Regions from separate parts of the Planococcus alkaliphilus genome, predicted to be linked through region 2. Evidence: a T-box and tRNA genes for the amino acid it is inferred to sense, from the RefSeq annotation. Region 2 holds a T-box; the other holds one or more tRNA genes.
The links. A T-box is a leader RNA that pairs with one kind of tRNA and senses whether it is charged. The one in region 2 lies ahead of argS (arginine--tRNA ligase), so its partner is inferred to be a tRNA-Arg.
Positions count from the first base shown of each region.

Region 1: it encodes a tRNA-Arg, which carries the amino acid that the T-box ahead of argS (arginine--tRNA ligase) is inferred to sense. The anticodon was not compared.

Region 1 is NZ_CM168060.1:1,260,826-1,265,212, forward strand. It holds rRNA gene AC2EXB_RS06485 (23S ribosomal RNA) at 1-1,050, shown strand, start outside; rRNA gene rrf (5S ribosomal RNA) at 1,193-1,308, shown strand; tRNA gene AC2EXB_RS06495 (tRNA-Val) at 1,318-1,393, shown strand; tRNA gene AC2EXB_RS06500 (tRNA-Thr) at 1,407-1,482, shown strand; tRNA gene AC2EXB_RS06505 (tRNA-Lys) at 1,493-1,568, shown strand; tRNA gene AC2EXB_RS06510 (tRNA-Leu) at 1,590-1,674, shown strand; tRNA gene AC2EXB_RS06515 (tRNA-Gly) at 1,680-1,754, shown strand; tRNA gene AC2EXB_RS06520 (tRNA-Leu) at 1,785-1,873, shown strand; tRNA gene AC2EXB_RS06525 (tRNA-Arg) at 1,917-1,993, shown strand; tRNA gene AC2EXB_RS06530 (tRNA-Pro) at 2,019-2,095, shown strand; tRNA gene AC2EXB_RS06535 (tRNA-Ala) at 2,102-2,177, shown strand; tRNA gene AC2EXB_RS06540 (tRNA-Met) at 2,199-2,272, shown strand; tRNA gene AC2EXB_RS06545 (tRNA-Ile) at 2,281-2,357, shown strand; tRNA gene AC2EXB_RS06550 (tRNA-Ser) at 2,373-2,465, shown strand; tRNA gene AC2EXB_RS06555 (tRNA-Met) at 2,541-2,617, shown strand; tRNA gene AC2EXB_RS06560 (tRNA-Asp) at 2,621-2,696, shown strand; tRNA gene AC2EXB_RS06565 (tRNA-Phe) at 2,716-2,791, shown strand; tRNA gene AC2EXB_RS06570 (tRNA-Gly) at 2,797-2,870, shown strand; tRNA gene AC2EXB_RS06575 (tRNA-Ile) at 2,881-2,957, shown strand; tRNA gene AC2EXB_RS06580 (tRNA-Asn) at 2,959-3,033, shown strand; tRNA gene AC2EXB_RS06585 (tRNA-Ser) at 3,038-3,128, shown strand; tRNA gene AC2EXB_RS06590 (tRNA-Glu) at 3,135-3,206, shown strand; gene AC2EXB_RS06595 (DMT family transporter) at 3,272-4,258, opposite strand.
Region 2 is NZ_CM168060.1:2,358,303-2,362,689, forward strand. It holds gene argS (arginine--tRNA ligase) at 1-1,653, opposite strand, end outside; T-box leader at 1,705-1,910, opposite strand; gene AC2EXB_RS12705 (hypothetical protein) at 1,976-2,254, opposite strand; gene AC2EXB_RS12710 (D-serine ammonia-lyase) at 2,190-3,611, opposite strand; gene pyrE (orotate phosphoribosyltransferase) at 3,759-4,385, opposite strand; gene pyrF (orotidine-5'-phosphate decarboxylase) at 4,385-4,387, opposite strand, start outside.

The DNA.
Region 1 (4,387 bases), 1.1 Mb from region 2:
GTTAAGGGGAGTGCTTAGCGCAAGCGAAGGTGCGAACTGAAGCCCCAGTAAACGGCGGCCGTAACTATAACGGTCCTAAGGTAGCGAAATTCCTTGTCGGGTAAGTTCCGACCCGCACGAAAGGCGTAACGATCTGGGCACTGTCTCAACGAGAGACTCGGTGAAATTATAGTACCTGTGAAGATGCAGGTTACCCGCGACAGGACGGAAAGACCCCGTGGAGCTTTACTGTAGCCTGATATTGAATTTTGGTGCAACTTGTACAGGATAGGTAGGAGCCTTTGAGCCCGGAGCGCCAGCTTCGGAGGAGGCGTCGGTGGGATACTACCCTGGTTGTATTGAAATTCTAACCCACACCCCTGATCGGGGTGGGAGACAGTGTCAGGCGGGCAGTTTGACTGGGGCGGTCGCCTCCTAAAGAGTAACGGAGGCGCCCAAAGGTTCCCTCAGAATGGTTGGAAATCATTCGCAGAGTGTAAAGGCACAAGGGAGCTTGACTGCGAGACGTACAGGTCGAGCAGGGTCGAAAGACGGGCTTAGTGATCCGGTGGTTCCGCATGGAAGGGCCATCGCTCAACGGATAAAAGCTACCCCGGGGATAACAGGCTTATCTCCCCCAAGAGTCCACATCGACGGGGAGGTTTGGCACCTCGATGTCGGCTCATCGCATCCTGGGGCTGTAGTCGGTCCCAAGGGTTGGGCTGTTCGCCCATTAAAGCGGTACGCGAGCTGGGTTCAGAACGTCGTGAGACAGTTCGGTCCCTATCCGTCGCGGGCGCAGGAAATTTGAGAGGAGCTGTCCTTAGTACGAGAGGACCGGGATGGACACACCGCTGGTGTACCAGTTGTTCTGCCAAGGGCATCGCTGGGTAGCTATGTGTGGCCGGGATAAGTGCTGAAAGCATCTAAGCACGAAGCCCCCCTCAAGATGAGATTTCCCATTGCGCAAGCAAGTAAGATCCCTCAAAGACGATGAGGTAGATAGGTTCGAGGTGGAAGCGTGGCGACACGTGCAGCTGACGAATACTAATCGATCGAGGACTTAACCAAAATGGCTTTCTGAAGAGCGCGTTGCGTTGGTTTCATGTCGAATATCCAGTTTTGAAAGAATAAGGCAAAAGTTTTTTTAAAAAAAGCTTGAAATACCAGTCAGAATTGGTATAATAAAACTTGTCTTTCAAAAATCAAATAGTCCAGTGATGATGGCAAAGAGGCCACACCCGTTCCCATCCCGAACACGGAAGTTAAGCTCTTTTGCGCCGATGGTAGTTGGGGGTCTCCCCCTGTGAGAGTAGGACGTCGCTGGGCATACATACTGGAGGATTAGCTCAGCTGGGAGAGCATCTGCCTTACAAGCAGAGGGTCGGCGGTTCGATCCCGTCATCCTCCACCATTTTTTCTCTTTCGCCGGAGTAGCTCAACTGGTAGAGCAACTGACTTGTAATCAGTAGGTTGAGGGTTCAAGTCCTTTCTCCGGCACCACTTTTCATGAGAGCCATTAGCTCAGTTGGTAGAGCATCTGACTTTTAATCAGAGGGTCGAAGGTTCGAATCCTTCATGGCTCACCATTTTAATTTCATTATTGCCACGCGGGTGTGGCGGAACTGGCAGACGCACTAGACTTAGGATCTAGCGCCTTCGGGCGTGGGGGTTCGACTCCCTTCACCCGCACCATTTTTGCGGAAGTAGTTCAGTGGTAGAACGCCACCTTGCCAAGGTGGAGGTCGCGGGTTCGACCCCCGTCTTCCGCTCCAATTTTTTGCAGCAATTCAAAGCCGACCCATGCCGGGGTGGCGGAACTGGCAGACGCACAGGACTTAAAATCCTGCGGTAGGTGACTACCGTACCGGTTCGATTCCGGTCCTCGGCACCATCTTTGTTTGCAGAAAAAACCGTCAGGTTTTCATCATGAATAAGCGCCCGTAGCTCAATTGGATAGAGTACTTGACTACGAATCAAGCGGTTAGAGGTTCGAGTCCTCTCGGGCGCGCCATATTTTTACACTCAGCATTTAAGTTCGGGAAGTAGCTCAGCTTGGTAGAGCACTTGGTTTGGGACCAAGGGGTCGCAGGTTCGAATCCTGTCTTCCCGACCATTCAATGGGGCCTTAGCTCAGCTGGGAGAGCGCCTGCCTTGCACGCAGGAGGTCAGCGGTTCGATCCCGCTAGGCTCCACCAACTATATATTATAAAGATCCTGGCGGCGTAGCTCAGCTGGCTAGAGCGTACGGTTCATACCCGTAAGGTCGGGGGTTCGATCCCCTCTGCCGCCACTTTTTTAGGACCTTTAGCTCAGTTGGTTAGAGCAGACGGCTCATAACCGTCCGGTCGCAGGTTCGAGTCCTGCAAGGTCCACCATTTACCTATTATCACGGAGGAATACCCAAGTTTGGCTGAAGGGATCGGTCTTGAAAACCGACAGGGGAGTCAAATCCCGCGGGGGTTCGAATCCCTCTTCCTCCTCCATCTTTATAAAAAATGTGTGGACTATCCTTTTTAAAACTTCTATATAATAGAAGAAACTAATATCAATATTATTATCGCGGGGTAGAGCAGTTCGGTAGCTCGTCGGGCTCATAACCCGGAGGTCGCAGGTTCAAATCCTGCCCCCGCAACCAAATGGTCCCGTGGTGTAGCGGTTAACATGCCTGCCTGTCACGCAGGAGATCGCCGGTTCGATCCCGGTCGGGACCGCCATTTTTTATCTTTCAAATGTGGGTCAGTAGCTCAGTTGGTAGAGCATTAGATTGAAGCTCTAAGTGTCGGCGGTTCGATTCCGTCCTGACCCACCATTTATGCGGGTGTAGTTTAGTGGTAAAACCTCAGCCTTCCAAGCTGATGATGAGGGTTCGATTCCCTTCACCCGCTCCATTATACATATGGGCCTATAGCTCAGCTGGTTAGAGCGCACGCCTGATAAGCGTGAGGTCGATGGTTCGAGTCCATTTAGGCCCACCATTCCGAAGTAGCTCAGTGGTAGAGCACCGCACTGTTAATGCGATGGTCGTAGGTTCGAGTCCTACCTTCGGAGCCATACTGGGGAAGTACTCAAGTGGCTGAAGAGGCGCCCCTGCTAAGGGTGTAGGTCGGGAAACCGGCGCGAGGGTTCAAATCCCTCCTTCTCCGCCAGTAATTGGCCCCTTGGTCAAGCGGTTAAGACACCGCCCTTTCACGGCGGTAACACGGGTTCGAATCCCGTAGGGGTCATATAAAAGTGTCATGCATTCATTTGCATGGCATTTTTTTTTGCGTAAAAAAAGCAGCTGTTTATTTTAAAGCGGCTGCTTTTTAGTTAAGGTCTCTATGTTTGTGTTCCGGGTTAGTTTGATTGCAGAGAGCTGGCTATGGATAATCATGCCAGCCATGACGATGGCAATGCCAACCCAGGAAAGTGGTGTAGGCAAAGCGATCGATAAGATAAGAATTTCGCCAAATAACGCAAAAAGCACTTCTAGTGACTGTGTCGCTTCTACTGCCGCTAGTTTTTTCATATCTTTTCGAACCAAATCGGTAGCTTTAAAAAACAGAACTGTAGCTATGACACCAGAACTCACTGCTACTATTAGCGATTGCAAGCTTTGGTTTATACTTGGGAGTCCTTCAGTTGCTAGTGCAAAGAAAGATAACACCAACCAAAAAGGAAGACTTGCTAAAGTCATTCCAAGAACGCGCTGGTAAGCGTCTAGCTGGTCATTGCAAAGCGCCATCATTTTCCGGTTGCCCAATGGGAAGGCGAAGGAGGCGACTAAAACGGGCAAAAATCCCATTAAAAACGTTTGAAGAGGGATTTCTTGTGCATGTTCTAGTTGCATGATAATAACTCCTAGCAAAATAAGAAAAGAAAAAGCTAATCCTTTATAAGGAATTTTTTCTCTCAATTGGATTTGGCCTTTTGCTGTTTGTATTGTATAGAAAAAAAGAGGGGCAAGCAATGAGCCCGAAATGATCGTTATCTGCCAAGTTCCAGCAATAAGCCAGCCGGGTGAATAGGCTGCGGCAAAGCATAATGGCGCATAGAAAAGTACGAACCCGATAAAACTCCATAGCAGCCAGCTCATGGGGGCCTTTCTCATTTGCTTAAAGAGAGGAATTAAGTTTCTGCGTGCCAGTACTATCACTAAAAGAAACGGGATCATAAAGATGTAGCGTAAAGATGCGCTCCAGAGCCAGCTTCCACCTGTTGCTTCCATACTGGCATTGAAAACGAATGTGAAAGCGAAAAAGAAGGCAGCGATTACTCCGATTATTATTGGTCTCATTGGTTCACCTCACTTTAGCTATATATAAATTTATTCTAATATATCGTTTTTGAAAATTTCGGTCAACAAGGTCAAGTAACAAAAAGGGCCTTTCCAATAAGTTGAGTAAAAACTTGTTGGAAAGGCCCA
Region 2 (4,387 bases):
CCTTAACCCCTCTTTTAGAACGATGGCAGTTGATGAGACCAAGGCCAGTCTGCTTCCCAATTCCGCATCTACCTGCAGAATTTTCACTTGGCTATAATATTTATTGAAATCCTGAGCTAATTCAATCAAATATTTAGCGATTGCTGAAGGTTCGTTGTGATGGAAGCTTTTTTCAATGATGTCCGGGAATTCGAGCAGCCGTTTCACCACTTGCCAGCTAAACGGATCGTCCAGGCCTTCAACCGCTCCATGATCGCCTCCCGCTTTATGCAAGATCGAACAGGCCCGTGCGTACGTATATTGGACATATGGTCCTGTAGCGCCTTCAAAACGAAGCATATCTTGCAGCGAAAATTCCACATTCGTCATCCGTTCGTTGCGGAGATCATGGAAAATCACGGCACCGACGCCAACCATTTCAGCAACTTGCTGCTTGTCTTTCAGCTGGGGATTCTTCTCTTCAATATTTTGTTCAGCCAGTTGGATGGCTTCTTGCAGAACTTTTTCCAGAAGCACAAGGCCGCCTTTTCTGGTCGACATCTTCTTGCCGTTTTTCAAGATAAAGCCGAACGGAATATGCTCCATTTCTTCTGCAAAGGAGAAGCCCATCTTTTTCAATGTGTAAAAAACTTGCTTGAAATGCAAAGTCTGTTCTTGGCCTACCACATATAAGGCTTTCGCGAATTGGTAGTTCTCTTGGCGGTATATAGCGGCTGTCAAATCCCGCGTTGCATATAAAGTAGCGCCGTCTGATTTTCTGATTAACAGCGGAGGCATGCTTTCTTCCGACAAATCCACCACTTCAGCCCCTTCGGAAGCACTCAATAAATTCTTTTCGGCCAATAGCGCAATGGTGTGCTGCATTTTATCGTTGTAAAAAGCTTCGCCGTTCAATAAATCAAATGATACGCCAAGCAATTGATAAATCGTATTGAATTCCTGAAGCGATTCGTCTTTGAACCATAGCCAAAGCCGTTTTGCCTCTTCGTCGCCGTCTTCTAATTTCTTAAACCAGCTTCTTGCTTCATCGTTTAACTCGGGATTCTTTTCTGCTTCCTGATGAAATTTCACATAAAGTTCCAATAATTCCTTGATGGGTTGTATTTGCACCGCATCTTCGTCGCCCCAATGCTTATAAGCCACAATCAATTTGCCGAATTGTGTGCCCCAGTCACCCAAATGGTTGATTTTCACCGTTTGATAACCGCATTTTTCCGCTATTTTTGCCAGCGAATTCCCGATGACGGTTGACCGCAAATGTCCCATCGAAAAGGGTTTCGCAATATTAGGAGACGAAAAATCGATGACGATATTTTTTTGTTTGCCGAACTCATGCTGTCCGTAGGCGTTTCCTTTCATCTTAATTTCTTCGATCACGGCTTTGCTTTCCACTTTCTTATGGAAAAACGCATTTATGTAGGCACCGTTTGCTACGACTTTTTCAAAGGCTGAATGGCTGATACGCGGTGCTAGCTCTTGTGCGATTTTGGGAGGTGCTTTTCTCATCATTTTTGCTAAAGCAAAACAAGGAAATGCCAAATCGCCTTGCCCTTCGAATTTCGGCTTTTCGATCAGCTGCTGGATTTCAGTTAAATCCATTTTCCCTTCGATTTTTTCTTCAATAGCCAGTGCAAACGCTGCTAAATTTTTCATTTTTCTCTCTCCTTTTTAAAAAACAATAGAAAAATCCCGCCTCTAAATAAATTTAGAGACGGGATTCCCGCGGTACCACTCTGATTGCCCTGACAGGCCAGCTTGAAAAAGATAACGGATTCCTCCGACTGCACCCTACTTTCATTTCAGGGAGTTTCTCAGAAGTGCGCTTCATTTTGAATTCAGCTATCAGGCTTCCACCATCCCCGACTCGCTAAAGCTTTCTTCAAAACTACTCTCTTCATCACAGAATTTTTGGTTATTTTTGTTATTCTAAGCGAAAACCGGAAAAGAGTCAAAGTTATTTTGAAATCTTTTCGATTTACGCCTTTAAAGAATCTACGTAATTTTTAGCATCCAACAAAGATAAGCCAAGGGACTCTCGCGCCATTTTGACTGCTTCGATGTTTTTCCCTTGAGCCAACAGCTCGCGAAGTTCTGAATCGACTTTCGGATCTTCAGCAGGCTCGCCTTTGCGTAAAGCATCAATGGTTTTTTGCATTGCGGCCATTCGCTTTTCCATCGCCTTAAACCGTTCATTCACGGAGGAATAAAGTAAAAGCATTGCTGCCAACACAACCCCTATTATCAGTAAGTTCATTTCCTATCTCCTTTCCTTTCTCTAAAAGCTTATTTATAATATTTTTTTTGCCTTTTTCATAAAATTCTATCCGTTCGTTTTCCGGCACGAGTGAGCCTCCAGTTGCCCAGACGATATGCACAACTTTCGATTCGTCTATCCCGTGCTTCTGCAAATAATCGGTTTTCATCAATTCCCTTGGTCCCTTTAGCCCTGCAGCTGCTGAAGGTTCGATGAAAATCCCTTCGCTGTCTGACAAAAGAGCCAGCCATTTGAAGAGATCATCATCTTCGATCGTATAGACGCCACTAACGAGATGTTCACTAATGGAAGAAGCGAAACTGGATGGGCGCCCTACTGCTAAACCGTCCCCTTCTGTCCGGTTATCAATGCCGAAATCCTGAACGCTGACTTTTTCTTTTTCACCGGTGCCCAAGCCGATCAAAACTGCCGGCGAATGGGTCGGTTCAACAAAAAAGCAATGGGCTGCATCTCCAAAAACCTGTTTCAGGCCGAACGTAATGCCTCCAGGTGCTCCGCCTACGCCGCAAGGCAAATAGACGATTAAAGGATGCTCTTCGTCAATTTGTACATTCGCTTGTTCCAATTGCTCTTTTAAGCGGAAAGCCGCAACACTGTATCCAAGGAATAAAGGCTTTGACTTTTCATCATCCACAAAATAAGCATAGGGATTTTTTCGCGTCTGTTCCCTGCCTTCCGTAATGGCTTCACTAAAATCACCTAAAAATTCATGGACGATTGCGCCTTTTTGGCGAAGCAATTCTTTTTTCCAAGGCTTCGCATCTGCAGACATATACACAGAAGTCTGGAATCCAAGCTTTGCTCCTATGATGCCGATGCTCAATCCCAAATTTCCTGTTGAGCCGACGCCGATTGAGTACTTGCTAAAAAATTGAGTAAACGCGTCACTCAGGAATTTTTCATACGAATCATTTTCAGCTAAAAGCCCAGCATCCATTGCTAAATTTTCTGCATGCTGCAAAACTTCAAAAATGCCGCCGCGCGCTTTCACAGACCCGGCAATCGGCAGCTCACTGTCGCATTTCAAATATAAAGCGCCTCGCACTTCTGCTGTACTCCGCCCATTTAAAGCATTTTTCATTTCAGTTATCTCGCGAAGCGGCGATTCGATAATGCCATCTCCTGTTTCAGGAAAAGCTTTTGCAAGAAACGGTGCAAACCGTAGCCATAGTTGAGCAGCTTGCCCCATGTCTTCCTTGGATACAGCGAGTGGAGGAAGCTCCTCCATTTTTTTCAGTTTCGGATTTTGCCAGAAGAGCGGCTCTAATGACATCACTTGACCCAATACGGGAAAGCGCCGCTGCCACTCTTTGAGTTGATGCTCGGTAAAAGGCATGGTTTCATTCCTCCTTGTTGTTTAGACCATAACAAAAAACGGCTGAAAAATCATGGAATTCAAAGAATTCCTCCCAAATAAAACTCCGTTTCCCTATTACCGAAAAAAAAGCGGGCCGCATGGGCCAGCTTTTAGTATTTCCTGCTTTTACTTTAAGGTACCTGCCTTTAATCGTTCATGCCAATCGGCAAGCATCGGCAAATCCTTTTCCTGAATGGCGCCGCTTGCTACAGCTTCCTCAACGAGCGCCGGAAAATCCGTCAATGTATGGAACGTAAATCCAGCCGCCGTGATTGTCTCAATCGACTGCGGCAAATCGTATGTAAAAATAGCGGCAATCCCGAGCACTTCAAAACCAGCCGCTTTTAATCCTTCAGCTGCTTGAAGAACCGAGCCCCCTTTGGAAATCAAATCTTCGACAACAACCACTTTTTTGCCTGTCTCGATTTTCCCTTCGACCATATTGCCTTGGCCGTGCTCTTTTGGTTTGGAACGGACGTAGACCATCGGCAAATTGAGCCTATCGCTGACCCAGGCAGCATGCGGAATCCCCGCTGTCGCTGTTCCCGCTACCACTTCACACTCCGGATAGAATTCCTCGATCAATTCGGCCAAGCCTTTGGCGATTTCTTTTCGCACTTCCGGATAAGACATGGTGAGGCGGTTGTCGCAGTATATCGGTGATTGGACACCGGATGCCCAAGTGAACGGATTTTCCGGACGCAATTCAACGGCTCCGATAGTAAGTAATTGGCGTGCAATATGCTGTTTCATCA